DNA from 3 places in the Acidovorax sp. T1 genome. Region 2 is predicted to be linked to each of the others. Evidence: predicted binding sites of a transcription regulator. Region 2 holds the regulator's gene; each other region holds the start of a gene.
The links. Region 2 encodes FNR, which switches genes on or off when oxygen is low (the NO sensors DNR and NnrR bind a similar motif). Its sites were predicted from a motif close to TTGATNNNNATCAA; they were not measured.
Positions count from the first base shown of each region.

Region 1: a site for FNR is predicted at 2,025-2,038, ahead of ubiU (ubiquinone anaerobic biosynthesis protein UbiU). Genes of this name have one in related genera too.
Region 3: a site for FNR is predicted at 8,078-8,091, ahead of CCX87_RS01755 (hemerythrin domain-containing protein). Genes of this name have one in related genera too.

Region 1 is NZ_CP021648.1:4,064,768-4,074,393, forward strand. It holds gene CCX87_RS18845 (U32 family peptidase) at 1-721, opposite strand, end outside; gene ubiU (ubiquinone anaerobic biosynthesis protein UbiU) at 903-1,946, opposite strand; partial or broken gene CCX87_RS18855 (MFS transporter) at 2,225-2,615, shown strand; gene CCX87_RS18860 (TauD/TfdA dioxygenase family protein) at 2,763-3,683, shown strand; gene CCX87_RS18865 (ABC transporter substrate-binding protein) at 3,768-4,823, shown strand; gene CCX87_RS18870 (ABC transporter ATP-binding protein) at 4,832-5,827, shown strand; gene CCX87_RS18875 (ABC transporter permease) at 5,824-6,735, shown strand; gene CCX87_RS18880 (alpha/beta hydrolase) at 6,742-7,590, opposite strand; gene CCX87_RS18885 (M20 family metallopeptidase) at 7,743-9,233, opposite strand; gene CCX87_RS18890 (methyl-accepting chemotaxis protein) at 9,456-9,626, opposite strand, start outside.
Region 2 is NZ_CP021648.1:2,475,277-2,484,902, reverse strand. It holds gene ccoP (cytochrome-c oxidase, cbb3-type subunit III) at 1-628, shown strand, start outside; gene ccoG (cytochrome c oxidase accessory protein CcoG) at 695-2,140, shown strand; gene CCX87_RS11625 (FixH family protein) at 2,216-2,488, shown strand; gene CCX87_RS11620 (hypothetical protein) at 2,548-2,841, shown strand; gene fnr (fumarate/nitrate reduction transcriptional regulator Fnr) at 2,865-3,587, opposite strand; gene hemN (oxygen-independent coproporphyrinogen III oxidase) at 3,777-5,159, shown strand; gene CCX87_RS11605 (sulfite exporter TauE/SafE family protein) at 5,190-5,927, shown strand; gene CCX87_RS11600 (HD-GYP domain-containing protein) at 6,115-7,395, shown strand; gene CCX87_RS11595 (sensor domain-containing protein) at 7,392-9,626, shown strand, end outside.
Region 3 is NZ_CP021648.1:371,535-381,160, reverse strand. It holds partial or broken gene istA (IS21 family transposase) at 1-406, shown strand, start outside; partial or broken gene CCX87_RS01785 (transposase) at 606-2,030, opposite strand; partial or broken gene CCX87_RS01780 (IS5 family transposase) at 2,022-2,597, shown strand; gene CCX87_RS21530 (sigma-54-dependent Fis family transcriptional regulator) at 2,895-4,271, shown strand; partial or broken gene istA (IS21 family transposase) at 4,355-5,932, shown strand; gene istB (IS21-like element helper ATPase IstB) at 5,979-6,743, shown strand; gene CCX87_RS01760 (helix-turn-helix domain-containing protein) at 6,821-7,333, shown strand; gene CCX87_RS01755 (hemerythrin domain-containing protein) at 7,428-7,982, opposite strand; gene CCX87_RS01750 (MarR family winged helix-turn-helix transcriptional regulator) at 8,459-8,977, opposite strand; gene CCX87_RS01745 (FAD-dependent monooxygenase) at 9,081-9,626, shown strand, end outside.

The DNA of each region.
Region 1 (9,626 bases), 1.6 Mb from region 2:
GGTCCACGCCCATGGTGCGCATCGCGGCCAGCTCGTTGGCCAGGTTGTAGACCCGGGCCGATTGCGTCTGCGTGCCGTTGAGCACGAGGAAGTCCTCGCTCTCGCGGGTGCGCAGCGTCAGGCCGTCGGGATGCTCCAGGCAGCTGAAGCGGCAGTCGTCTTTGGGCAGGTTGCAGTGGCGCGCCGTGAAGCAGCGCGCCGAGTAGGCCAGCGGCATGCGCCCGTAGGCGAACACTTCCGTTTCCAGGCCCGCAGGGCGATTCACCAGCATGGCGGCCAGCGCATCCTGCGCCATCTCCAGCGGCATCACCCAGCGGCTGGCGCCCAGCTGCGCCATCCATTGCAGCGAGGGTGCGTTGTACAGGTTGAGGTGCGGGCCCGCCACAAAGGGCCGACTTGTCGGTTGGCCCGACAGGCAGCGCACCGCGCCCATGTCGTTGGCCTCGACGGTGAAGTCCGCGTTGTCAGCGATCTTGTGCAGCACGCTCACGTCCGAGCCCGACTCGATCAGCACCTGCGTGGACAGCACGGCCTGCTTGCCGGCGTCCTGCAGCATGCGGGCGATGTCCAGCCAGTCGGTCAGGCGCAGTTCGTGGCGGCGCGAGCACACCGTCTCGCCCAGATACACCACATCGAGCGGCGTGGCGGCCATGGCCTCGTAGAAAGCAAAGATATCTTCGCGCGGCCAGTAGTACAGCAGCGGACCCAGGGATAGTTTCATCACGGTGCTCTCCATTTTTCAGGGCGTTGTGCGCAGCCCACTCGGCATAAAACTGGCGCGCCCCAGGCCAGCGGACGCCGCGCAAGGGCCGCCCCGCCGCGCTGGCGTCGTCCCCCTTCCCCTAGCGCGAAGCGCGTAGAGAGAAGGGGGAAGCCGCGCAGCGGCTCAGGGGGTTGTCTCATCACTTCCAGGGGCGGTGGTAGGCGCCCAGCGTGTGCTGCTGGCCCTCGGCCACCTGGTCGAGGCTGGCCATCCAGGTCGTTTTGGTGGCGTAGCGGTGGGGGTTGGCCAGGCACTGGTCCACAGCCTCGCGCCAGACCCTGGTGACCTGCGCCACATAGGCCGGGCTGCGCTGGCGGCCTTCGATCTTGATGGCGCGCACGCCGATCTTGAGCAACTGGGGCAGCAGCTCCAGTGTGTTGAGGCTGGTGGGCTCTTCGATGGCGTAGTAGTTTTCGTCGTCGCCCACATCGAACCGCCCCTTGCACAGGGTGGGATAGCCGGCGTTTTCGCCGGGCGCGTAGCGGTCGATCAAGACACCATTCAGGCGCGACTCTCGGCCCTGCGGCGTCTCCTGCCAGCGCACGGCCTTGGGCGGCGAGCACACGCCATGCGTGTTGGGAGATTCGCCCGTCACGTACGAAGACAGGGCACAGCGCCCCTCGACCATCACGCACAGGCTGCCGAAGCCGAACACCTCGATCTCCACCGCGGTCTTGTCGATGACCTGGCGCACCTGCTCCATCGACAGCACGCGCGGCAGCACGGCCCGCACGATGCCGAACTGCTCGCGGTAGAAGTTGATGGCCTCGTAGTTGGTGGCCGAGCCTTGCACCGACAGGTGCAGGCGCAGCTGGGGATGGCGCTGCGCCGCGTAGTGCATGAGCCCGGGGTCGGCCAGAATGACGGCGTCCACACCCAGATCCACCGCCTTGTCCATGGCGCTGCGCCAGGGTGCGGGGTCGGACGCCTGCGGGTAGGTGTTGAGCGCCATGAAGACTTTGCAGCCGCGCTCATGCGCGTAGCGGATGCCGTTGGCGATAGCCGCCTCGTCAAAGTTCAGTCCGGCAAAGTTGCGCGCGTTGGTGGCGTCGCGCAGACCCAGATAGACGCAGTTGGCACCGTTGTCCACCGCAGCCTTCAGGGCGGGCAGGCTGCCGGCGGGGCAGACCAGTTCAAGGGCAGGCGCCGCAGGGGGCGCCGCAATCGGGTTCAAGGATTCCATCACAAGCAATCAATAGCCGGCTCCGGGCGTGGAGCCACGGCACTGGCGGCACCTTAGCGATGTGGAACCGTGCGGCGGCTGATCTTCGTCAACTGCAGGGCACAATTCCAGACGAATACAGTCGGGCTTTGACGCAGGCCATGCCTTCGGGCCACTGGCATCGCGTTCATGCGCCCCGTCACCCCTCTCCCCAACGCCCTACCGCCATGAACAAAAACCTCTGGCTGCTGGCCTTGTGCCAGGGCCTTTTGCTGACCAACAACGTGGTCTTCATCGCCATCAAGCGCTGGTGCGAGCTGCCCATCATGGGGGCGGGCGTGCTGCTGAACCTTGGCCTGCGTGGCCGTCGCGCTGTTGGGGGTGGACTTGCACCACTTCGGCATTGCGCTGTTCATGCTGGGGGTGGGCTGGAATTTTCTGTTCACCGGCAGCACGGCGCTGGCCGTGACGGCCTACCGCCCTGAAGAAAAAGACCGCGCCCAGGCGGCCATCAACTTCTGCGTGTTTGCCACGCTGGCCGTGAGCTCGCTGTTCTCGGGCGTGCTGGTCACCACCCAGGGCTGGACGCTTCTCAAACATGGCCCGCTGGCGCCCATTGCGGTCACCGGCGCGGCCTTGCTGTGGCTGGCATTGCGTCAGCGCCGGGCGCGGGTGGCGTCAACGCCCTAGACCGCCATCGATATTTGTTTTTGTCATTTGCAAGCGCGAAAAACGTGGTTTTCACCGCCGGGCGCCTTCCCTAGACTTCATTCGCACTGACCCGCCCGGGCCGCATCGGCGGCCCCGGTTTGGCGCCGGTGTCGTGAAAAGTCGCCCATGTCTGCTGTTCTGTCCGCTGGTGATGCCGCCACCCCGGTGGCTGCCACCCCCGCATCGCAAACCTTTGAAATCCGCCCCGTCGCCGATGCGGCCGGCCCGCTGGGGGCCGAGGTGCTGGGGCTCGATCTGGCGCAAGCGCTGACCGCCGATGACTTTGCGCGCCTGCACCAGGCGCACCTGCACCACCATGTGTTGGTGTTTCGCAACCAGCGCATCACGCCGCGCCAGCACATCGACTTCAGCCGCCGCTTTGGGCCGCTGCAGATCCATGTACTGAAGAACTTCCAGCTCGCGGGCCACCCCGAGATCCTGGTGGTCTCCAACATCAAGGAAAACGGCCAGCCCATCGGCCTGGGGGATGCGGGCCATTTCTGGCACTCCGACCTGTCGTACAAGGTCGTGCCCAGCCTGGGTTCGCTGCTGCACGCCCAGGAACTGCCTGCCGTGGGCGGCGACACCTTGTTTGCCGACCAGCACGCGGCCTACGACGCCTTGCCCGAGGCACTGAAGAAAACCATCGCCCCGTTGCAGGCCGAGCACAGCTACCTGGCCCGCTACGACGAGCTGCGCGCAAAGAGCCCCTGGCGCCCCGCGCTGACACAGGCGCAGATCGATGAGGTCAAGCCTGCCGTGCACCCCGTGGTGCGCACCCACCCCGAAACCGCGCGCAAGGCGCTGTTTGTCAGCGAGCACTTCACCACGCGCATCGTGGGCCTGCCCGAAGACGAAAGCCGCGACCTGCTGGCCCAGCTGTTTGCCGCCAGCGTAAAGCCCGCATTCGTCTATCGCCACCGCTGGCAGCCGCATGACCTGGTGTTCTGGGACAACCGCTCGGTGCTGCACCTGGCCACCGGCACCCCCGACACCGAACGCCGCAAGCTCTATCGCACCACCATCGAAGGCGATCTGCCTTTCTGAGGCACTTCATTTTTTATAGCTGCTAGCGCTTATCCCATAAGCGCCATAGGCATTTTTTACTTTTATTCCACCGAAAGCCCTGCCATGACCCACCCCACCCGCCGCCTTTTCACCCGCCGCACCTTGGGCCGCAAGACGGCCGCCGTGCTCACTGCTGCGGGCCTGCTCACGGCGGGCCTGGGCTTGTCGGCCCCGGCGCATGCCGCCGAAGGCCAGTTGCGCATTGCCCAGCAGTTCGGCATCGTCTATCTGCTGCTCAACGTGGCGCAGGAACAAAAGCTGATTGAAAAACACGGCAAGGCAGCCGGGGTGGACATCAAGGTGGACTTCCTCAAGCTGTCGGGCGGCTCGGCGGTGAACGATGCGCTGCTGTCGGGCAACATCGACATTGCCGGCGCCGGCGTGGGCCCTCTGTTCACCCTGTGGGACCGCACCAAGGGCAAGCAGAACGTCAAGGGCGTGGCTTCGCTGGGCAATTTCCCCTATTACCTGGTCAGCAACAACCCGGCCGTGAAGACCATTGCCGACTTCACCGACAAGGACCGCATTGCGCTGCCGGCCGTCGGCGTTTCAGTGCAGTCGCGCGTGCTGCAACTGGCCTCGGCCAAGCTTTGGGGCGAGAAGGAATACAACCGCCTCGACAAGCTGCAGGTGGCCGTGCCGCACCCGGACGCCACCGCCGCCATCATCAAGGGCGGCACCGAGATCAACGCCCATTTCGGCAACCCGCCGTTCCAGGACCAGGCCCTGGCCGGCAACCCGAATGCGCACATCGTGCTCAAGTCCTACGACGTGCTGGGCGGCCCCGCCTCGGCCACGGTGCTCTACGCCACCGAAAAATTCCGCGCCGAGAGCCCCAAGACCTACAAGGCCTTTGTCGATGCGCTCGACGAAGCGGCAAAGTTCGTCACCGCCTATCCTGAAAAGGCGGCTGACATCTACCTCAAGGTGTCGGGCGGCAACACCGACCGCAAACTGTTGCTGGGCATCATCCAGAACCCCGAGGTGCAATTCAAGGTCAGGCCCGAGAACACCCTGGGCCTGGGCCAGTTCCTGCACCGCGTGGGCGCCATCAAGAACCAGCCCACCGCGCTCAAGGACTACTTCTTCGACGACGCCCTGACCGCAGGCGGCAACTGATCGCCCCCATGTCCTGGCCCCACTGGATTCGTCACCGCTCCCGCCAGCAAGGCCTGGTGGGCCTGCCGGCCCGACCCGCGCACACGCCAGCACCCGCACCAGGCGCCACGCCCGCGCTGGAGGCCCCCCTGCTGCAGGTGGACGGCGTCAGCATCGACTACCGCACGCACGAACGCGTGGTGCGCGCCACGCACCGCGTCTCGTTCGACGTGCACGCGGGCGACCGCTTCGTGCTGCTGGGCGCCTCGGGCTGCGGCAAGTCCACGCTGCTCAAGGCGGTGGCCGGGTTCATTGCCCCGAGCGAGGGCGAGATCCGCCTGCAGGGCCGCGCCGTGACCCAGCCCGGACCGGACCGCGTGGTCGTGTTCCAGGAGTTCGACCAGTTGCCGCCCTGGAAGACCGTGCGCGAGAACGTGGCGTTTCCGCTGCTGGCCTCGCGCACCTGCGGGCACGCCGAGGCGGCCGAGCGCGCCGCACTGTATCTGGAGAAAGTGGGGCTGAGCCGGTTTGCCGATGTGCACCCGCACCAGCTCTCGGGGGGCATGAAGCAGCGCGTGGCGATTGCCCGGGCGCTCGCCATGCAGCCGCAGGTGCTGCTGATGGACGAGCCCTTTGCCGCACTCGACGCGCTCACGCGCCGGCGCATGCAGGAAGAACTGCTGGGCCTGTGGGACGAATTCCGCTTCACGCTGATCTTCGTCACGCATTCGATTGAAGAGGCGCTGGTGGTGGGCAACCGCATCGCCATCCTCTCGCCACACCCCGGACGCCTGCGCGCCGAGATCAACAGCCATGCGTTTGGGCTGCACAGCCTGGGCGGCAGCGCCTTCCAGGCCACGGCGCGGCGCATCCACGGTCTGCTGTTTGAAGGGCAGGACACCCCATCCGCCGAACCCGCTGCAACGCCCGTGCCGGGGTCGGTGGAGGCCGACGCGGCCGCCCTGGCCCGTGGGCCACGCAGTGCGGCCGGGCACGGCGCCCTGCCTTTCCGGATTTCCGTATGAGCACCACCTTCCCATCGCCCGCGCCTTCGCTGGCGCTCCAGCCACCGCTCACACCGCCCATACGCCCCGAAATCGAACGCACGCTGGAGCCGCTGGGCAGCATCGCGCCCGAGCAACCCCTGCCGCTCGCGGCCCGCATCTGGCAGCAGGCCTGGGTGCGCAAGTTTGTCATCCTGGCGGTGCTGGCGGCACTTTGGGAAGTAACCGCTCGCTGGCAGGACAACGACCTGTTGCTGCCCACGTTTGTGCAAACGGCCAAGGCGCTTGTCGAAGGACTGGCCACGGGCGAGCTGCTGCAAAAAGCGGCCATCTCGCTGTCGGTGCTACTCAAGGGCTATTTCGCGGGCATCGTGGGCGCCTTCGTGCTGACGACGCTGGCAGTGTCCACGCAGTTCGGGCGCGACCTGCTGTCCACGCTCACGTCCATGCTCAACCCGCTGCCAGCCATTGCGCTGCTGCCGCTAGCGCTGTTGTGGTTCGGGCTGGGGCAAGGCAGCCTGGTGTTCGTGCTGATCCATTCGGTGCTGTGGCCGCTGGCGCTCAACACCTACGCGGGTTTTCAGGCGGTGCCCGAGACGCTGCGCATGGCGGGGCGCAACTACGGCCTCACCGGCATCCGCTATGTGCTGCAGATCCTGGTGCCAGCGGCGCTGCCGTCCATTCTGTCGGGGCTGAAAATCGGCTGGGCCTTTGCCTGGCGCACACTGATCGCGGCCGAACTGGTGTTTGGCGCATCGTCGGGAAAAGGGGGCCTGGGCTGGTACATCTTCCAGAACCGTAATGAGCTCTACACCGACAAGGTGTTTGCCGGCCTGGCACTGGTGATCATCATCGGCCTGCTGGTGGAAAGCCTGGGCTTTCACACGCTGGAGCGCCTCACGATACGGCGCTGGGGCGTGCAGCGCTGAGGCCCGTCAGCCCACGGCCGGACAACGCTGCAGCAGCCACTGGCGCAGCAGCGCAAACACCGGCGCGGCGAGGTCGGGGCTTTCGTTGAACAGCTCGTGGAACAAGGGCTCAAAGCGCTGTGACTGCACCATGCCCCGGGGCGCCGCAGCGGCAAATGCCCGGCTGCCCGCGGGGTTGACCAACTTGTCGGCCCCAGCCCACATCAGCAGGGTGGGCACGCTCCAGTGCGCGGCCCGCGCCACCGTGGCGGGCCCGCCGTCGGCGATGAACCGGGCCAGGCGGCCGCTGATGCGGTCGTGGCACAGCGGATCGGCCAGATAGGCGGCCACCACGGCCGGGTCGTGCGAGAGATATTGCGCATCGAGCCCGTTGCCCACGCGCAGGTTGGGCAGGATGCGCGCCAGCGTAGCCAGCAACAGCTTTTGCACGGCATTGAGCCCAGGGTCCAGCGCGGGCGACGAGAGCACCAGCGCATCCACCGGCCGCAGGTGCATCGACACGAAGCGCGCCGCAACCAGCCCGCCCATGCTGTGGCCCAGCAGCACCAGCGGCTCGCCTGGCGCCATGCGGGCACGGGTGGCGTCCACCATGTCGGCCAGATCCTCCAGCAGGCGCATGTCGCCGGTGAGGCCGCCGCGCGGGCCGCCCGACTCGCCATGGCCATACTGGTCGTAGCCCCGCACGGCAAAGCCCCAGGCATTGAGGCGCTGTGCCACGGCGTCGTAGCGCCCCACATGCTCACCCAGGCCATGCACCAGCAGCACGGTGCCGCGGGTTGCGCCCTCTGTCAGGGGCCAGTCCTGCACCGCCAGGTTTTCACCGTCTGCCGCGGTAAACGTCGTCAAGGTGCTCATGGTGGAAACAAGGGTGTCAGACATGGGTCGGGCAAGGATGGCGTGCAGCCCGGGCGGCCCAGGCAGCACGCGTTGCGGTGGAGGTTCCAGCAGACCGCTGGGGAAACGGGATCGGCCGGGGCCAGCGAAGCACGTACGCGCCCCGACGGGGCTCAGGCAGCAGCAGCCTCTGATGCCGCCTGCTGTGCCATGGCGCCGATCACCTGCGCCACCGAGGCGGTGAGGCGCTTGGCGTAGGGCACATGCAGGAACTCGTTGGGGCCGTGCGCATTGCTCTTGGGGCCGAGCACGCCGCACACCATCATCTGGGCCTTCGGAAAGCCCTCGCTGAGCATGTTCATCAGCGGGATGGTGCCGCCCTGGCCGATGTAGCCGCAGGGCGCGCCGAAATGCGCCTGCGACGCCGCGTTGAGCGCATGCTCGAACCACGGCGTGGTGACCGGGGCGTTCCAGCCCGTGGCGCCGCCGCCGTTTTCAAACGTGACCCGGGCCTGGTAGGGCGCGTTGTCTTCGAGCAGGGCTTTGAGCTGCTGCACGGCCTGGGCGGCATCCACCAGCGGCGGCAGGCGCAGGCTGAGCTTGAAGGCGGTATAGGGGCGCAGCACGTTGCCGGCATCTTGCAGTGCCGGAAAGCCTTCGGCACCGGTCACGCTCAACGTGGGCGCCCAGGTGCGGTTGAGCAGCGCCTTCAACGGGTCGGTGGTGGTGGGCAGCGCAAACTGGGTAGAGCCGCCGCAGTCGTAGTGCGCCCACGGAAAGCGCTTGTACACCTCTTCGCCCAGGATGGCAGCCGTGGCGCGGGCCTGGGCCAGGCGGTCGGCGGGCACCTCGCAGTGAAAGCTGGCGGGCAGCAGGCGGCCGGTGGCGCTGTCTTCAAGGCGGTCGAGCACCTGGCGCATGATGCGAAACGACGAGGGCACCAGGCCCGAGGCATCGCCCGAATGCACGCCCTCGGTCAGGATCTCGACCTTGAGCGTGCCGCTGGCCATGCCGCGCAGGCTGGTGGTGAGCCACAGCTGGTCGTAGTTGCCGGCGCCGCTGTCCAGGCAGATCACCAGCCCCACATCGCCCAGGCGGGCGCGCAGGGTGTCGATGGTGGGCAGCAAATCGCGCGAGCCGCTTTCCTCGCAGGTTTCGATCAGGCCCACGATGCGCGGGTGCGGCACGTTCTGGCGCTTGAGTTCCTGCACGGCGGCAATGCTGGCGTAGACCGCGTAGCCATCGTCGGCACCGCCCCGACCGTAGAGCTTGCCGTCTTCGTATTTAGGTGTCCAGGGGCCCAGGTCGCTGCGCCAGCCGGAGAACTCGGGTTGCTTATCGAGGTGGCCGTACATCAGCACCGTCTGGGTGGCGGCGGCCTCGGTGGCTTCGATCTCGAAGAACAGCACCGGGGTGCGGCCGGGCAGGCGCACGATCTCCAGCCGCAGGCCGGCCACTTTTTGCGCCTCGACCCAGGCGGCGGCGTTGCGCACCACGGTGTCGAGCAGCCCCAACTGCGCCCAGTCGGGGGCAAAGGTGGGCGACTTGGCCGGGATGGCGATGTATTCGGTGAGCTGGCGCAGGATGTCGTGGTCCCACGCCTGGCTGACCCGCTCCAGCGCCAGCGCAGGTTGAAGGACTTGGGAAGGGACACGGGCGTTCATGGGCGGGCTCCAGCGGCAATGCGAAAACTACATTCGACCACAACGCGCCCGCCGGCGCCACGGCTCAATGGAGAGATGCCGGGGCGGTCTTGGGATTGCGGCCCGCGACAGCGCGGTGCAGCAGGCTCGCCACCGTGACGCAGGGCAACCGGTGGGGCTGGCCCGCTGTAGTGATCAGGGGGTCAGGGTCGTGGCGTCAACACCCTGCGCGGGGGGAATCTCCTATACGGCGCCCGGCAGGGCAATGTGCCCGGCCGCGTCCCCGCCCGACAGCTTGAACACCTGCACCGCCCCGGCAAGGCGCGTGGCCTGTTCGCGCAGGCTGTGGGCCGCTGCGGCCGACTCTTCCACCAGCGCGGCGTTCTGCTGTGTCATCTGGTCAAGCTGGTTCAC
Region 2 (9,626 bases):
CGGTGAATACGAGGCCGAAATGGCCAAGGCCAAGACGGAAATCGAGCCCCTGTATGCACGCTTTGCTTCGATGAAGCCGGAAGATGTGGCGGTGGACCCCCAGGCCCATGCCATTGGCGAGCGCCTGTTCATGAACAACTGCGCCCAGTGCCACGGTTCGGATGCGCGCGGCAGCAAGGGTTTCCCCAACCTGGCCGACAACGACTGGCTGCATGGCGGCACGCCCGAGAAAATCCGCGAGACCCTGGAGAAGGGGCGGATCGGCAACATGCCTCCCATGGCTGCCGCAGTGGGTTCGCCGGAAGATGTGCGCAATCTGTCGCATTACGTGCTGAGTCTGTCGGGCAGTCCGCATGATTCTTTGCGGGCATCGCTGGGCAAGTCCAAGTTCGTCTCATGCGCCGCCTGCCATGGCATGGACGGCAAGGGCAATCAGGCCTTGGGCGCCCCCAACCTCACGGACGACATCTGGTTGCACGGCTGGGGCGAAGCTGCCATTGCAGCCATGATCAATAGCGGCAAGGTCAACCAGATGCCAGCGCAAGCCGACAAGCTGACCGATGCGCAGATCGGCGTGCTCGCATCGTACGTATGGGGCTTGTCCAACAAGCCCGTAGCAGCCCGCTGAAATCAGGGCGGCCCCGACCTTGGTGGGGCCGCCCGATATGTTTTTTCTGCTCTTACGGCCCGCACCATGACATCACCTGACAGGCCACTGCGCAAGGTCATCCCCATCGCGGCGGCTACACCCGAGCCATCGGCAGAGGGTGAATTCGTTTCCCTCTACGAGGCGCAAAAGAAGATTTACCCGCGATCGATCAGCGGGTACTTTGCGCGCTGGCGCTGGGTCATGGTGTTTCTCACGCAGCTTGTTTTTTATGGGTTGCCGTGGCTTGAGTGGGGCCAGCGCCAGATGGTGCTGTTTGATCTGGGGGCCCGCCGGTTCTATATTTTTGGACTGGTCCTTTACCCGCAGGATTTCATTTACCTGACGGGGTTGCTGATCATTTCGGCGCTCTCGCTGTTTCTGTTCACGGCGGTGGCCGGTCGCTTGTGGTGCGGATTTGCGTGTCCACAAACGGTCTACACCGAGATGTTCATGTGGATAGAGCACAAGATCGAGGGTGATCGCAGTGCGCGTCTGCGACTGGATGCGAGTCCCTGGACTTTCGAGAAGATCCGCAAGAAGTTCCTGAAGCAAACCGTGTGGGTGACAGTGTCCGTTTGGACGGGATTCACCTTTGTGGGTTACTTCGTGCCGATCCGGGAACTGGGTCCCGAGTTGCTGGCTTTTTCCGGCGGCTGGCAGATTTTCTGGGTGGTTTTCTATGGCTTGGCCACCTATGGCAACGCGGGCTTTCTGCGGGAGCAGGTGTGCAAATACATGTGCCCCTATGCGCGGTTCCAGAGCGCAATGTTCGATCGCGATACGCTGATCGTGACCTACGATGAAGCCCGAGGCGAGCCGCGTGGTCCCCGGGTCAAGACGGTGGATTACAAGGCCAAGGGCCTGGGCGACTGCATCGACTGCACGCTGTGTGTGCAGGTATGTCCGGTGGGCATCGACATCCGCAAGGGTTTGCAATATGAGTGCATCGGCTGCGGCCTGTGCGTGGATGCGTGCAACACCGTCATGGACAAGATGAACTACCCCAAGGGGTTGATACGGTATTCGACCCAGAATGGTGTGCTCAATCGCTGGAGCCAATCGCAAATCCTGCGGCATGTCTTGCGCCCCCGCGTGCTCATTTACACCGCGGTTCTGGTGGCCTTGTGCGTGGGCATGCTGGCCAGCTTGACAACGCGCACCCCCCTGAAAGTGGATATCGTGCGTGACCGTGCCGCCTTGTCCCGCATTGTTGCCGGGGGTAAGCTGGAAAATGTCTATCGGCTGCAAATCATGAATGCCACCGAGGCCGCGCAGCGCTATCGCATTTCAGCGAACGGGCTGGAGGGCCTTGAAGTGGCCTCTGAGCAGGAGGTCGACATTGGCGCCGCAGAATCCCGCTGGGTGGCCGTGCGACTCCAGATTCCTTATGGATCGGCGGCTCCTGGTTCCCATGCGATTCATTTCGATATTTCGGCACTGGAAGGCGGTGGCAAAGTGACCGAAAAATCCATTTTCCTGGTGCCGCGTTAAATGCAGGTCACTGCAGGTCACTGCAGGTTCCGTGGTGTCTTGTGATCTGTATTGCTGACAAGCTGAGGAGGTTTTATGTCATCCAGCCCCGTTGTTGCTTCTGAACCGCAGCCTTGGTGGAAGTTTGGTCATGTCTGGCTGGTGATTGCCGGGCCGGTCATTGTGGTGATTGCCGGATTCGTCACGTTGTGGCTCGCCGTCAGTCGGCCGGACCCTGTCGTTGAGGAAGACTATTACCGCAAGGGAATGGAGATCAACCAGACGCTGGCGCAGCCTGAAAAAAGCCTGGCCCCGGCACTCAAGGCCCGCAACCACGCGGCGACACCTGCCGGGGACCAACCTCGCTGAGATTCAATGCCAGCCTGGTGGATGCACATCACTTCAGAAAAATCTTAGGAGACAAGACGATGTGGAAACAACGCTTGATGTGGATTGCATGGCCTGCCTTTCTGGTGGCGGGCATTCTGGAAATGCTGGTTTTTGCCATGGTGGATCCGCAGGATCTGCATTGGTTTGGCCAGCCATTGACGCTGTCGCGCCAGGGCGTTTATACCCTTGCGTTCTTTGTCTTCTGGATTGTTACCATGCTTGCCAGTGCGCTGACGACACTGCTGTCCATGTCATCCTTTGAACTCAACCGCTGCCCGGTGCCCCCAGAGGCACGGCCGGACGATTGCCACAAGGTTTCATCGTGCCCGTAAGGGGGCACATTTCTGTATGACGATCAGTGGCAGGCCTGCTGATTGTTGACGATGCGCCTGAGGGCCTCGGTATCCAGAATGCGGACATGGCGCTGTTTGACTTCCACGGTGCCGTCCTCCACAAATTTCGAGAACGTGCGGCTCACGGTTTCCAGTTTGAGTCCCAGGTAACTGCCAATTTCTTCCCGCGTCATCCGCAATACCAGCTCGGATTGCGAGAACCCACGGGCGTGCAGGCGTTGCACCAGATTGAGAAGGAACGCAGCGAGGCGTTCTTCCGCGCGCATGCTGCCGAGCAAAAGCATTACACCGTGCTCGCGAACGATTTCGCGGCTCATGATCTTGTGAACATGGTGTTGCAGGGCATTGACTTCACGCGACAGTTCTTCGATGCGATCGAAGGGCATGACGCACACTTCGGCGTCTTCGAGGGCGATGGCATCGCAGGTGTGGTGATCGTTGACGATGCCGTCGAGCCCGATGATTTCACCGGCCATCTGAAAACCCGTGACCTGGTCACGCCCGTCTTCAGTGGCGACGCAGGTCTTGAAAAAACCGGTGCGAATGGCATAAAGAGAGGTGAATGACTCTCCATTGCGAAAGAGGGTGCCGCCACGCTTGATTTTTCGTCGCACAGCCACGATGTCATCAATGCGTTGCAACTGCTGGTCGTTCAAACCCACGGGCATGCACAGCTCTCGCAGGTTGCAGTTGGAGCAGGCGACTTTGATGGTTTGCGGATTCATGGACACTGGAACCTGGTTGGGCCGGGATAGTTGGCTGATGTCTGTTGGGACGCAATTGTCCCGCGCTGCGACCCGGTGGCTGATATGAATCAAATTGTCACCGCTGCGTCCCTTCGTGCTCTTGATTAAGGTCAAGGACGTCGATTGAAGGGTACGGCACAGTACTGGTGCACGCAAGGATATTTTCCCATGACCGCTGTTTCACCAGAACTTCTGCGCCGTTTTGACGTGCCAGGGCCTCGTTATACCTCCTATCCCACCGCGGACCGGTTTGTGGAGGCGTTTGGGCACGAAGACTACGTGCTGGCGCTCTCGCAGCGCCGGGTGGGTACCACGGCCATGGCACTGCCACTGTCCCTGTACGTCCACATTCCGTTTTGCGAATCGCTGTGTTACTACTGCGCATGCAACAAGATCATCACCAAGCACCATGACCGTGCCGATGTGTATTTGCGCTACCTCAGCCGCGAGATCGATCTGCACACAGCCCACTGCGGCACCGGGCAGGTGGTCAGTCAGCTGCACCTGGGTGGCGGCACGCCCACTTTTCTCTCGGATGACGGACTGCGGCAACTCATGGCAACGTTGCGGCGCAGCTTCACGTTCGCGCCGGGTGGTGAGTATTCCATCGAGGTCGATCCCCGCACTGTCACCGCGGAGCGCCTGGCGGTGCTGGCGGAGCTGGGATTTAACCGGCTGAGCTTCGGCGTGCAGGATTTCGATGCCGAGGTTCAGAAGGCGGTGCACCGCATCCAGCCGGCAGAGCAGGTGTTTGCGCTGGTGGAGGCATCTCGCGCTTTGGGCTTTGAGTCGGTGAATGTGGATCTGATCTACGGACTGCCGCGCCAGACGCCCGAGTCGTTCGACCGCACGTTGGCGCAGGTGGCGCAATTGCGCCCCGACCGGATCGCCCTGTATGCCTATGCCCATCTGCCCGACCGCTTCAAGCCCCAGAGACGCATCATTTCGACGGAGCTCCCCGCCGCATCCGCCAAGGTGACCATGCTGTCGCGCTCGCTCGATGCCTTCATGGACGCAGGTTATGTGTACGTGGGCATGGACCACTTTGCCCTGCCTACCGACGCCCTGGCTGTTGCCAAGCGGCAGGGGCGATTGCACCGCAACTTTCAGGGTTACAGCACACAGCCCGACTGCGATCTCATTGCCCTGGGTGTGTCAGCGATCGGCAGGGTGGGGGCCACCTATAGTCAGAACGCCAAGTCGCTGGAGGAGTATTACGACCATCTGGACCAGGGACGTTTGCCGGTGGTGCGAGGATTGGCACTGAACCGCGACGACCTGGTGCGCAGGGCGGTCATCATGGCGCTCATGTGCCAGGGCGAAGTGCAGTTCGAGCCCATGGAGCAGGCGTGGCTCATTGATTTTCGGACGTATTTCGCGCCGGAGCTGGAGCAACTGGAGACCATGGCCGAGCAAGGCCTTGTCGTGCTGGATTCCGAGGGCGTCAAGGTGACGCCCATGGGCTGGTTTTTTGTGCGCGGCATCGCGATGGTGTTTGACCGCTATTTGCAGGCTGACCGCAATCGGGCGAGGTTTTCGCGCATCATCTAGGGTGACCAATCCAACGGAGTATCAGGTTTCATGCTTGCGCCACTCGCCGTAACGGCCTTGATCATGGGGCTCGCCGGAGGGCCCCATTGCTTGGCCATGTGCTCTGCACCTTGTGGTGCGCTTGTGGGTCCAGGGGCGACGTGTTCGATCACCAGTGATGCCGGGGACCTCACCGCTCGGCCGGTGCAGTGGCATCCCCGGGGCGCGCTGCCGCACCGCTTGCTAGCGTTCCACCTCGGGCGCCTGTCGGGTTATGCGGGGGCGGGTGCCTTGGCGGCGCTGGCCATGGACAGCCTGGCTTGGCTGACGCAGCAAACCATGGCCCTAAGTCCGGTATGGACCCTGATGCATGTTGCGGTCATGGCATGGGGCCTGATGATGATGGTGCAGGCGCGCCAGCCTGCTTGGGTGGAGCAGGCCGGACGCACAGCCTGGCGCCGCGTGCAACCCCTTGTCCGTGCACCGGGCGGGCTGATGGTGGCGGGGGTGCTTTGGGCGCTTATGCCCTGCGGATTGCTTTACTCTGCGTTACTGGTTGCAGCGCTCAGCGGGGGCGCGCTGCAGGGCGCTGCCACCATGGCGCTGTTTGGTGTGGGCAGTGGCCTGTGGCTGGTGGGCGGCCCCTGGGTATGGGGCAAGTTGCGTTCACACCTCAATGCCGTGCGGGCGAGTTGGGGAACGCGTCTGGCGGGCGCATTGCTGGTGGGGGTTGCAGGCTGGGCGTTGTGGATGGACCTGGTCTACAAACCCTCGCTCTGGTGCCGGTAGTCGATAGTTTCCAGGCATGAGCGGAGTAGCGCTGGGCAGCAGTCGCAGGTTCTTTCGTCTGTTTTGTGGCGCAGTGTTGCCCGACAGTGCAGCTTTTTGGCTGCGAGTTGCGGGATGGATGGCGAAATGGTGATAATTGCTGTAACCATTGGTGGAATTCATATCACCATGTTTCGCCTCTTATGTCGTGAATTCCTCCCTCTTCATTGATACCAGCCAGCTTCGTGTCGGCATGTACGTTCAGCTCGATTTGGGCTGGATGCGTCATCCGTTCCCGGTGAGCCGCTTTCGCATCGCGTCTACAGACCAGATTGCCACGATCAGGGAGCTGGGCCTCACAGAGGTTCGTTACTTCCCCCAGAAAAGCGATCCGGAAGTGTATGCGCTGGATGCGCTCCCCGGCAACGCGCCCGACACCCTTGACGCGGATTCGGTCGCAGACGCCGTGGCGCACATTTCCGCTGGCGTGGATTCCGTTGCGGCACAGAACCGTGCCCACCTGCAGTTTCAGAACCGGGTGCTGGCCGCGTGCAACCAGCGCTTCGGGAGCGCCACGCGGCAATACCAGGCGGTGGAGCGTACGGTTGCTGTTCAACCCGGCTTGGCTCGCACCCAGTGCGAGGCGGTGGTGTCGGATTGCCTGAGGGAATTGCTGGAGAACGGCGACTCCGTGATCCGTCTCCTGTCAGAAGGCGTGGGCGAGAGCAGCGCACTGCATCCTGTGAACGTGATGGTCATCAGCCTCTTGCTGGGCAAGGCACTGGGCATGAAAAGCCTGGACCTGCACGAACTCGGTGTCGCTGCGCTGCTGCACGATCTGGGCAAGCTCAAGGTGCCTACCACCGGCTTCATGCCGGCCGAGCGGCAGCGTTATGAGTCCCACGTAGGGCAGTCAGTCGCCTTCGCGCAATTGATGGGCTTGTCTGATGCGGTCCTGACAGCGATTGCGCAGCACCATGAAATGGCAGACGGTAGCGGATTTCCCCTGCATCTCGTGGGCGAGGATATGCAACGTTCGGGCCAGATATTAGCCTTGGTTAACCACTACGACCGGATGTGCAACCCCGCGGCAGGTGTGGATGCCTTGACGCCCCACGAAGCCCTGTCGGTGATGTTTGCCCAGCTCAAATCCCGCTTTGATCCGGTGGTGCTGGGCGCCTTCATCCGGATGATGGGTGTGTATCCTCCGGGATCGGTGGTCCAGCTTGTCAACGACCGCTACGCCATCGTGGTGTCTGTCAACTCGTCCAGACCGCTACGGCCCAAAGTGATCGTTCACGATTCCCGGGTTCCCAAGGATGAGGCCCCGGTGCTGGACCTGGAGGCGATGCCTGAACTGGGTATACGACGCAGCCTGAAACCTGCCCAGTTGCCTCGCGATGCCCTCGACTATCTTTCGCCCCGTAAGCGAATCTGCTATTTTTTTGAGCGCGCGGTGGACCCGGGTACTGACGAGGCGCAAGCGTGAGCCAGTTCCCACCGCAGTCTTGGCTGGACGGCCTGGTGGAGGCGGTGTGGCTTGTGGATGGCAAGAGCTTACGCATCCTGCAGGCGAACAGGGCGGCTGAGCAACTGGCAGGCAGGTCCGCAAGTGACATGGTGGGCAAGCCGGTGACATGCCTGGCGGCAACGCCCCAGGATCACGCATTCTGGGCCGAGCCCATTGCCACCCTTTCGCAGGGCATCCGCTCGCATACGAGCGTGTTGCGGCCAGATGGTCTGCTGGTGCCGGTCGATCGGCGTGTCTGCTGTGTGGACCAAGGCAATGGTCGTGCGGTTCTCATGCTGACAATGCTCGATCGCAGTGCCCAGGAGGCCACAGAGCGGGAGTTGGAGACCCTGCTTTCAGAATTGCGCGCCACCCTCGACTCCGCGGCGGACGGCATGCTGGTGTGCGGTCTTGACGGGCGTGTGCGCGCCTTCAACCAGCAGTTGGCGCAAATCTGGAGCATTCCCCGCGACCTCCTGGTGCAGCGCAACGACACTGCGGTGCACGACCATATGGCCTCCCGGGTGGTGGATCGCCAAGACTACCTGGAACGCCTGATTGCCATTGAACGTGAGCCGCTGGTGGAGAGCGCCGACATCCTCCACTTGCACGGTGGCATGACGGTGGAGCGTCGCGTTGTGCCCCAACTTCACCATGGCCGCCCCGTGGGGCGTGTGTATTCGTTCAGGGATATCACCCGCCAGGCTGAAGTGCAGGCCAGCTTGCGCCTGGCTGCACGGGTTTTCGATTCCAGTCTGGATGCGATTTTCATTGCAGACAGCCGGCACCATCTGATGCGCATGAACCCCGGTTGCGAGCGATTGGTGGGCCCCTGTGCAGCCACTTTTGTGGGGTGTATGGCAACGTCCCTGTTTGGCAGTGGGGCCGACGCCTCGTTCATGGAGCAGGTGTTGGCGAGCTGGAATAGCGATGGCTTCTGGGAGGGTGAGCTCTGGCTGCCTCGCGACAATGGCGCCTACTGCGCCGTGCATCTCTCATGGGTGGCACTGCGCGATGACGAAGGCCGACTGGTACAAAGCATTGGCTTCATGCGAGACCTCACGCTGCAGCATGCGGCCCAAAAACGCATTGAAGAGCTCGCCTACAGCGATGTTCTGACCGGTCTGCCCAACCGGCTGCTGCTGTCTCAGCGGGTGGATACCGCAATCCAGGGGGCTCGTGCCAGCGACACAGGTTTTGCCATCCTATTCCTGGACCTGGACAGGTTCAAGATCATCAATGACTCTCTCGGTCATCCGTTTGGGGATCGGGTATTGCAGTTGGTCGCCGAGCGTCTGCAGGCTTGCCTGCGGCAGACGGACATGCTGTGCCGTCTCGGTGGCGATGAGTTTGTGATTTACGTGCATGGGGCCGACGCCGTTGTGGCGGAAAGCGTGGCGCGCCGGATACTGGACGATATGCTCAGCCCCTATTTGCTCGATGGCATGGGCTTCTCCATCCAGTGCAGCATCGGCATGGCGTTGTATCCGCAAGATGGGGCCACTCTCGACGACCTCATCAAGCAGGCTGACACGGCCATGTACCGTGTCAAGGATCGGGGGCGTGGCAGCTATGGCTTCTACCAGCCGCAGATGAACGCCAACTTGTTGTCTCGCATGAAGCTCGAGCACGCCATGCGCCAGGCGCTGGGCGAGCAGCGCCTGGACGTGCATTACCAGCCCCAGGTGAATCTCCTTACCGGCAGGATCGTTGGGGCGGAAGCGCTCATCCGCTGGACGGATCCCGAGTTTGGTGCAGTGTCGCCCGCGCAGTTTGTGCCCTTGGCCGAGGAGTCGGGCTATATCGTGACGCTGGGGGCGTGGGTCATGGAGCAGGCCGTGCGCGAGGCCGCCCAATGGATGCACGAGGGCATGCCCATTGTGGTGTCCGTCAATGTGTCTGCCCTGGAGTTTCGCCAGACTGATTTTGTTGAACGCGTGACCCGTCTGCTGGCTGTGCACCAGTTGCCTCCTACCTTGCTGGAACTGGAGCTGACCGAAACCATCCTGCTGCAGGACGCGCAGGAAATGGAGCTGCGATTGGGTGCCCTTGCGGGGCTTGGTGTGGGACTGGCGATTGATGACTTTGGTACGGGCTACTCCAGTCTGGCCTACCTGAAGAAGCTGCCCATCCACAAGCTCAAGATCGACCAGTCATTTGTGCGGGGCCTGCCCGAGGACGACGGCGACCGCGCCATTGTCAGTGCCATC
Region 3 (9,626 bases), 2.0 Mb from region 2:
GGTGGTGCCGCCATTCCCAAGCCTGCCCGATCTCAATGCCTGGCTTGAGAAGCGCTGTGTGGCGCTGTGGCACGAGATCGAGCACGGCAAGCTGCCGGGCACCGTCGCGGATGTCTGGGCTCAAGAGAAGGCAACCTTGATGCCGATGCCTCGGCCCTTCGATGGCTTTGTGGAACACACCAAGCGCGTCTCACCCACCTGCCTGGTCCACTTCGAGCGCAATCGCTACAGCGTGCCGGCGCCGTATGCCAACCGGCCTGTGAGCCTGCGGGTCTACGCAGACCGCTTGGTGATTGCCGCCGAAGGCCAGATCGTGTGCGAGCACCAGCGCCTGATCGAGCGTAACCACCATGGTGCCGGGCAAACCGTCTACGACTGGCGCCACTACCTGGCGGTGCTGCAGCGCAACGGATAGGCGTTTTAACCGCATGAGGCCAAGTATCGCACCGCGGAAGCGCCATCAAGCCGGCTGAGACACTCGATTTTCCCGCCCAGGTGTCAGGTTCACCACCAGGGTTTGGCGTTCAGGAGAGTGATTTGCGGCGCTCGGCGTGTACCGGGCGCAGAGCCAGTTCGCGGCAAGTCAAAATCGCCGCTTTGTTCATTCACCAACTGATGCGCTGATCGACCTCAAAGTCCGGTGCCGGTTGCGCCGCTAGGTCCCAGTCTGCTGGCTCGGTTTGCGCCCCGTCATCCATCTGCGCATCACTACAGTCATCCCACAGCGGTGGCCCGCGCGCCGGGGAGATGCGGGGTGGCTCTGAATCTGCCCCGATGTGGTCCAGGATGTGCCGGATGTCAGCGCTGTGCGTAATGAACGCGATGATGCGCATATGCCCGCCACACAGCGGACACAAGAGGGGGAACACCTCGTAGATGCGGGCGATCAGCACCGCCCACAGGTAGTGCGCTGCACGCTTGGGCAGCACCGGCTCGCTCTGGGATGGCAGCGCGCTGCTCATCGGTACCACACCAGGCGCGCACTCCCCCGTGCTGATCGACGCGCCCAGCACGGGAGCGGCTTGCGCCGGTGTCGCCAGCGCCGTCACCGCAGCCCTGAGCGGCGAGTTGGGTGCCAACACGCCAAAATAGCGGTGCCGGTGGGTGCGTGGCGGGGGAACCAGCGCGGCAATGCGGTCGATCAGCTCCAGCGGTGTGAGGTGCAGCTCATCAACCTTGGCACCGCGCTTGTCGCTGGTGGGTTCGCTGCGCTGCTTGCCGCAGCGGTACACCAGTTTGCTTCCCTCTTTGCGTAGGCGCTCCATGGAAAACGGTGGACGCGCGCAATAGCGCAGCAGCCGCTCCAGCGCAGCGCGGTCGTGGGCTTCGATGCAGACACCGGCGTCCACCGAGAAGCCGCTGTGTTTGTAGCCCAGCATGTCTTTGGCGTCACAGTTCTCCAGCAGGCCCCGAGCAACGAAGGCGCGCAGGATGCGTTTTTGCAGTGTGGTCTGCACTGGGGCCACGGTAGCCGCATCGATGCCGGTGGCCGCGTGAAAGATGACACCCGGCGATGAGATTCGAGGGGTCGCATCAGCATCGCCCTCGCCCTCCACTTCCTCAAACACCCCGTCCACCACACAAACGTGGAAGTGGACGTGTTCATTGAGGCTGGAGCCGAATCGGTGAATGAAGGCGATGGCACCGATGTGCAGGCCTGCCTTGTCCATATGGGCCGCACCGGGGCTGTGGGTCTGCAGAGTTTGTGCGATCACCCGCAGAAAGATGCGCAGCACCATGCTCAGCACCGCTCCGTCGCGTTGCATGAAGTACCGCAACCTCTTGGGCACGGAGAGCACCCACTGGCGCACCGGCAGGCGGGGGAAAACGTGGTCGCTCAGGTGTGCCGCCGTCTCCACCATCCGCCGCGTGGTGCACGAGGGGCAGACTCCCCGGCCTTTGCAGGAGAAGGCTACAAAGTAGTCGTGCCCACAGTCGCCGCAGCGAGCGCGGGCAAAGCCATGGGCAAAGATGCCGCACTCAAGATACTTGGCAAACGCTTTGCGCACGAAGGGCTTGGGGGTGTGATGTTGCGTGCAGGAACCCTGGTGGACGCCACACTGATTGCTGCACCGAGTTCGACCAAGAACGCCAAGGGCGAGCGTGACCCCGAGATGCACCAAAGCAAGAAGGGCAACCAGTGGTACTTCGGCATGAAGGCTCACATTGGCGTTGATGCCGACTCAGGCCTGGTGCACACGGTACGTGGCACGGCAGGCCATGTGAGCGATGTGGTCGAGGCCAACGCGCTGCTGCATGGCGAAGAGACCGAGGGGTTTGGGGACGCTGGCTATCAGGGTGTCGACAAGCGGCCTGACGCCAAACCTGGCGTGCGATGGAATATCGCCATGCGGCCAGGCAAGCGCGCGAACCTGAAGAAGGACAGCGTTGTTGACCAACTCTACGACCAGCTGGAGCGGCTCAAAGCCAGCATGCGCGCCAAGGTCGAGCACCCATTTCGTGTGATCAAACGACAGTTCGGCCACGTCAAGGTGCGCTACCGCGGCTTGGCCAAGAACACCGCGCAACTGCACACTTTGTTTGCGCTGTCCAATTTATGGATGGCGCGGCGGGCTTTGGTGCCCGCGGCGGCATGAGTGCGTCTGCACGCTGCCAAAGTGGCCCAAACAGGGCCGAATCTGGGTATCAATTGCCCAAATCCAGGCCCAGCCTGCCCTCTCAGATCGAACCATTGATGCCGCGCGCTCAAAGCATGCGTCGGATTGAATTATTCAGACCTTCCCTAGGGGTGGCGACGGGGCAAATCGCCTGCGACCAGCAGCGACAATTTCAGCGTTTTTAGAATTTCATGAAACCAGCCCTGCCGGCCTCCGAAATTCATGAAAATTTCCTGACTGATGTCACCGTCAGCCGACAAACTTGCGAGGCACCCCTTGAGCGTCACAGCGAGTCAGCCAACCAGTAAGACCAGCATCGAAGGGCCGGATGCGGTCGTTGACATGAAGTTGCCCCAGCTTCGAGAACTCGCCACGAGCCTGCGTTTCTCGCCGGACGAGGGCAGGATCTGGATGGGCAGCCACCGAGCCGTGCTGCTCCAAGCAGAAACGTTCTCGTCTCTGCGAAAAGAGTTGATCAACGCCCTCGGAATGGACATGGCACGCGTGTTGCTCAGCCGCGTCTACTACGAGGCGGGTCAGCGCGATGCCGAAGACACGTTGAAGGCCGCGGGTCCCAACGCCTCATGGCATGACGTGGTGAGAACGGGCGGCATGCTGCATGCGCTTCAGGGCTATGTCTTGCCCGAGCACAGCGGCCAGGGCATGTTCGTCGGAGACTTGCACAGCGATGACTACTGCGGTGAAGCCATCTGGAAGGACTCGCTTGAAGCAGAGATGCACATTGCCAAGTTCGGCGTGGGGTCGCACGCGGTGTGCTGGAACGCCGTGGGGTATTGCTCTGGCTATCTCAGCCAATGTGCGGGCAGGACCATCCTCGTGCGCGAGGTCGAGTGCCGGGCGTCGGGAGCAGCGCGTTGCAGGATCGTCGCCAAGCCTGTACAGCAGTGGGAAGACGCGGCAGACGATCTGCGCTTCATGCTGCCAGAGCCATCTCCACTTCCTCATGAGCATGTGCCGTTGAGCATGCGGCTCGATCCAAGCGACATGAACGTCACCCCCTGGCCCAGACCTGCTGCTGCACAAGGCGCTTCGGACTCGGTGTTCGTCGGCGTGTCGGCCGCCTTCTGTGTGCTGCAGCACAAGATCGACCGGGTCGCGCCGACTCAGGCGACGGTCTTGCTACTGGGCGAGAGTGGCGTTGGCAAGAGCCTGATTGCACGGGAGGTGCATCGCCGAAGCGGGCGCGCCAAGGCGCACTTCGTCGAAGTCAACTGCGCCGCCATCCCAGAGCAGTTGGTCGAGTCCGAGCTTTTCGGCGTGGAGCGTGGGGCGTTCTCAGGGGCTTCGCACTCCCGTCCCGGGCGGTTCGAAGCGGCAGATGGCGGCACCCTGTTTCTCGACGAGATCGGCACGCTCAGCATGACCGCGCAGGGGAAGCTGCTGCGCGTGCTACAGAACGGCGAGATGGAACGCCTGGGCAGCAACCAGACCATCTCGGCCAACGTGCGGGTGATCGCCGCCACCAACGAGGACTTGAAGCAGGCCGTACGGGACGGAAAGTTTAGAGAGGACCTGTACTTCCGCTTGAACGTGTTCCCCATTGTCGTGCCGCCGTTGCGCGAGCGCCGAGACCCTGATGGCCACCCAAATTCCCCCGTCTATGGCCACCTCAAACTCCCCCACCTGAACTGATCGGGGATAGGGGTTTAACGCCGGCGTCGTCGGCACCTGTTGGCAGGACATTGATCCAGTCTTCCCCGAGGGAAGGCCAAGGAGTGAATGTCTTGAAGTCCAACCAACGCGCCACCATAGAGACACTGCTGGAGCGCAACACATCGCAACGCGAGATCGCCCGCATCACGGGCATCGACCGCAAGACGGTCAGGAGCTACCACCAGCGCTGGCTGGAGCAACTGCAGTCAAATTCCCCCGGGGTGGCCACCGGCTCGGCAGGTCAAATTCCCCCACCCTGGCCACCGGCTCCTGGGCCGGTGGCCACCTCCCTGTGCGAACCCTGGCGCGAGTTCATCGAAGCCCAGCTGCGGCTGAAGCGAAACGCCACGGCCATCTACCAGGACCTGGTCGACCAGCACGGCTTTGATGGCCAGTACAACTCGGTCAAACGCTTCTGTGCAAAGTTGCGGCACAAGGAGCCCGAGCAGTTCGATCGCCTGTCCTTCCTGCCCGGCGAGGAGATGCAGGTGGACTACGGCGAGGGCGCGCCCACCCGCGTGCCCGGCAGCGACCGGTACCGCAAGCCCCGCCTGTTCGTGGCCACCTTGCGGTATTCCCGTGCCAGTTTCCGGTGCGTGGTCTGGAAGTCCAGCCAGCAGATCTGGGCCGAGCTGCACGAGCGGGCCCTGCGGTACTTCGGGGGCTGCCCCCAGTACGTGGTGCTGGACAATCTGAAGGAAGGCGTCCTCAAGCCCGACCTGTACGAGCCCGATCTCAACCCGGTGTACGCCGCCGCCCTGGCGCACTACGGCGTGGTGGCCGACCCGGCGCGGGTGCGAGACCCCAACCGCAAGGGCACGGTGGAGCATGCCATCGGCCATACCCAGGCCACGGCCTTGAAGGGCCGGCGCTTTGAGTCCATCGAGGCCCAGAACGAGTTCCTGGCGCACTGGGAGAAGAGCTGGGCATCCAAGCGCATCCACGGCACCGAGCGACGCCAGGTGCAGGCCATGTTCGAGGAAGAGCGCAGCCACCTCAAACCCCTGCCAGTGCTGGGAATGCAGTATTTCGACGAGGCGGTGCGCACCGTCTGCGACGACAGCTGTGTGCGGGTGGATCACAGCAGCTACGCCGCTCGCCCGGCGAACATCGGCTCCAAGGTGTTGGTGCGCATCTACGCCCAGCGCATCGAGATTCGTGACATGCACACCCGTGCCTTGCTGCGCACCCACGCCAAGGCCGAGCGTCCCGGCACGGTGATTCTGCCCATGGAGGAGCGGGTGTTCAATCCGTCTCGCGAGACCCGCCTGATCCTGCGTCAGGCCGGCGAGATTGGTGAGCACGCCAGCCGGCTGTGTGAGCTGCTCTTTGCCATCGAGGGTCGTGTCGGGCAGCGCAAGCTCTGGGGCATTGTGGGACTCATGCGCCGTTACCCGGCGCACTGCATCAATGCCGCCTGCGCCCAGGCCCTGGAGCAAGGGGTCTACAGCTACAAGCGCGTGCTGGCGCTGACCGAAGCCCTCTTTGCCCAGGCGATGGCGGCCATCGAGGCTACCTGCGGCGAAGCACCCGCCGCCGGTGCCCACGCGCTGACGCAGCAGCATGAGCTCATCCGAGACGCTGAGGAGTACAGCGATCTCTTCGCGCTCGCCGCCGCCACGGCAAACACCACCACCACCACCACCACCACCACCACAACACCACCAACGCACCGGGAGTTCAGCCATGAACATGATCGAGATCGAACGCGCGCTGCGCGAGCTGCGCCTGTCCGGCATCGCCGAGACCCTGTCCACCCGCGTGATGCAGGCCCAGGCCGCCCAGCAGCCTTTCCTGGAGACCTTCGCCGCCATGCTGCAAGACGAGCTGGACCGCCGGCGCTCTCGCCTGACCGAGCGCCGCTTCAAGCGCTCGGGTCTGGATGAGCGCCCCTCGCTGGCTGACTTCGACTGGCGTTTCAACCCGAAGCTGCCGCGCAGCGCCTGCTTCGAGTTGCACACCCTGAAGTTCATCGGCGAGGGGGCCAACGCGCTGATCATCGGCAAGCCGGGCACCGGCAAGAGCCATGTGGCCAAGGCCGTGGCCTACCAGGCCACGCTGCAGGGCTATGACGTGCGTTACCTGGAAGCCGACACCGAGTTCGCCCGTTACGCGCTGGCCACTACGGCAGAGCGCACCGAGCTGCTCAAGGACTGGGTCGCGCCGGACCTGCTCGTCCTCGATGACCTGTTCCTGGCCAGACGCATCAGCGAGCATGCCGCTGAAGTCCTACAGGCCATCGTGCACCAGCGCTACAAGCTGCGCCGCGCTGTTCTCATCACGTCCAACCGCGTGGTGCAGGACTGGGGCAAATACCTCGGCGACGCCACCATGGCCAGCACCATCCTGGATCGCCTCATGCACCGCTGCGCGATGCTGGAGTTCGAGGGCAAGAGCTACCGCCTCAAGGAGGCCGCTGCACGCATCGCCATCACACCCGAGTCGTCATAATCCGACCGTCCTGCCTGGGGGAATTTGGGGTGGCCAAGGGTGGGGGAATTTGACCTGGCCATCGGGGCCGAGACGACATTCCGCTGCTCACAGACGCCCTGCTGACACGTTTCTCCAAGCGCCACGGAAGAAACCCGACGGGCATTGCGGCCCGCGCCATGCAGGCCCTCATTCACCACGGCTGGCCAGGCAATGTCCGGGAACTGGAGAACGTGTTGGAGCGTGGCGTGATCATGATCCAGGGCGACGAGTTGCTCGACATCCATCACCTGTCGAACGCCGACGACACGTTGACGTCACCCAGCTTCTTCGGCATTGGCCACATGGGTCAACTCGCCACGAACACTGAAATCGACACGGACCCATCAGCCGTTTCCCTGCGCAATGAAGGGACCGCCACCTCTGTGCCCGCGCTCGCTGAACTGCTGGTTCAGCAAGGCAAGGGGCGTCTGCCTGAAATGGAGGACGCGCTCGTGCGCGCGGCCATCCGGCAGGCCGGCGGAAACATCACGCGCGCAGCGGGTCTGCTCGGCATATCGAGAGCACAGATGGACTACCGTCACAAGAAGATCGACGGCGGCGCCAACTAGGCCGACCCACTTCTTTCGCCTACGCAGTTTCAGCGTGGTGCATCGACCAGTCGAGGCTACGGGCGGCGAGCAATCAACGGGATGGTTGCCAACCTCATGACCCCCTGAGCCCGCGACGCGCCGCCATCACCACATGGCGGGTATGCAGCGCCAAGCCCAGCTCAGCCAAGTCGGCGCTGTGGCGCCCGAGGATTTGCTGGGCCAGCGGCAGCAGGCGGTCTTCCTCGAAGCGGGCGTGCGCCTGGTAACGGCCCACCAGTTCCTGTGCGGCGGCGCTGTCGAACTTCACGTCGGCTCCCTTAGCGACTTTCTCCAACTGCGGCTCCAGGTCGAGCCAAAGCTCCTCGATGCGGCGGTGCTCGGCCGTCAGCCTTTCCACCATGGCCTGCACCTCCGCGCGTTCAGCGCCTGGCACGGCATGCCGCAGCACTGCGGGGAACAGGTCTTTTTCCTCTTCCTTGTGGTGATCGAACACAGCGCCGCGGAAGAAGGTCAGCGTCTCGCGCGCGATCAGGCGGGCACGGGCCGCGGGCTCCAGCAAGGCAGACAACTCACCGAAGGTGTTGAGGTGCGAAATGATGCCAGCGTGGCAGTGCGAGAAGTTGCCCAGGGGCGAGACATCGGCGGTGGGGGCCAGGGTTTCAGTCATTGTGTGCTCCAGGAAATGTGGGCGTCTGTGGCACAGCGCCACAGGGATCACTCTAGGCACATTCGGTCTGCACATAGTCGCTTTAACAACCATTTTTGATCTGAATCAAAAACCGACAGACAAGGCCAGCGCGTCGGTCGAGCGGGACTACGAATACGTGCGAAAGGGATCGCCCCATTTGTTCGTGACGCTCGAGCCGGTCGCGCCAAAGAGGAACATCTCATCGTCTGCGCCCCCAATCACCGGGGGCGAGACGGACTTTGTAGGCTTCGTCCAGACCAGCATCACCAACACACATGCGACGGAACGACGGTGCACGACACACTGCACGAACTGAGGCGGCGGAGGCCGCCCCCAGAGTTCCTGATAGATCGACCGACCAGTCGATCACAGGGCTTCAAGAATCCTAAATTCGTGAATGACCCTTATCAGAGGCGCCGTGTCGGTACCTATGCTTTGCTAACTGGACTTCAGAATCACGGTCCGTCCACACCCGAGGCCGCAGCCCCCGGAGGAATCAGTTTGACCATCGAAGCGCGGGCACTGTGCTCCAAGTCATCGCAGAGCCGCTCGAGCAAACCCAACAATTGAGCCTGCGCGGTCGGATCAAGGGGCGACATCAACCGCTCATACGCTCGAGCGGCCCCTGCTGCTGCCCGCTCACGCAAGGAACGTCCCTCGTCGGTCAGACAGAGCGTCATCCGGCGTCGACCAGAAGGACACGGCACGCGAGTCAGCAATCCCCTCGCTTCCAACACTCTGACGATGTGCAAGGTCGTCACCTTGTCGTGGCCGAGCGCTTTCGAAAGCGTGACTTGGTCGATGTCTTTCGCATAGGAAAGCACGCAGAGGATGCCGTACTGGGGCGGGGTGAGATTGAATTCCCTGCAGTACTGCTCAAACAACCCGACAGACAGTTGATGAGCTCGCCGCAGCAGAAAACCTGGGCGCTGATAGATCTGGTCCTGCGGAGCCAGCATGGAATCGGATGTCATAAGGGTTAACACTGATAGTTAACTAATCACATGACAGACTAGCATGCGCGTCTTGTTAGTGTACTAACCAACTGTCATATTGCAAAGCTATTAAGGAGCAACTATGGAAATCACGTTGATCGGTGCCGGCATCGGCGGATTGGCTGCCGCCGCGAGCCTGATCCGGCACGGGCATCGTGTGCGCGTGTTCGAGCAGGCACCGGAACTCGGCGAGGTCGGTGCAGCGGTGCAGATGAGCGCCAACGCGGTCAAAGTGCTCTACGACCTCGGACTCAAGCCCACCCTGGAAACCCTGGGCGTCAAGCCCGCGTCCTTTGAATTCCGCCGTTTCGACGACGGTGAGCTGCTGCACGAAATCAAGCTCGGTCCAGCGCATGAAGCCGCGCACGGCACGCCGTACTACCAGATCCATCGAGTCGACCTGCACGCGGCCCTGCTGGACGCGGTCAAGGCGCTGGACCCGCAAGCCGTGCGGCTGGGCGTGCGCGCCCAGGAAGTCCGCGAGACGGGCGACCATGCCGAGGTTCTCTTCAGCGATGGATCGACAGCGCGTTCCGATCTGCTGGTGGGCGCGGACGGCATCAAATCGGTGGTACGCCAGCACGTCGTAGACGCCGAGCCGCCGGTGTTCACGGGCCAGGTTGCCTGG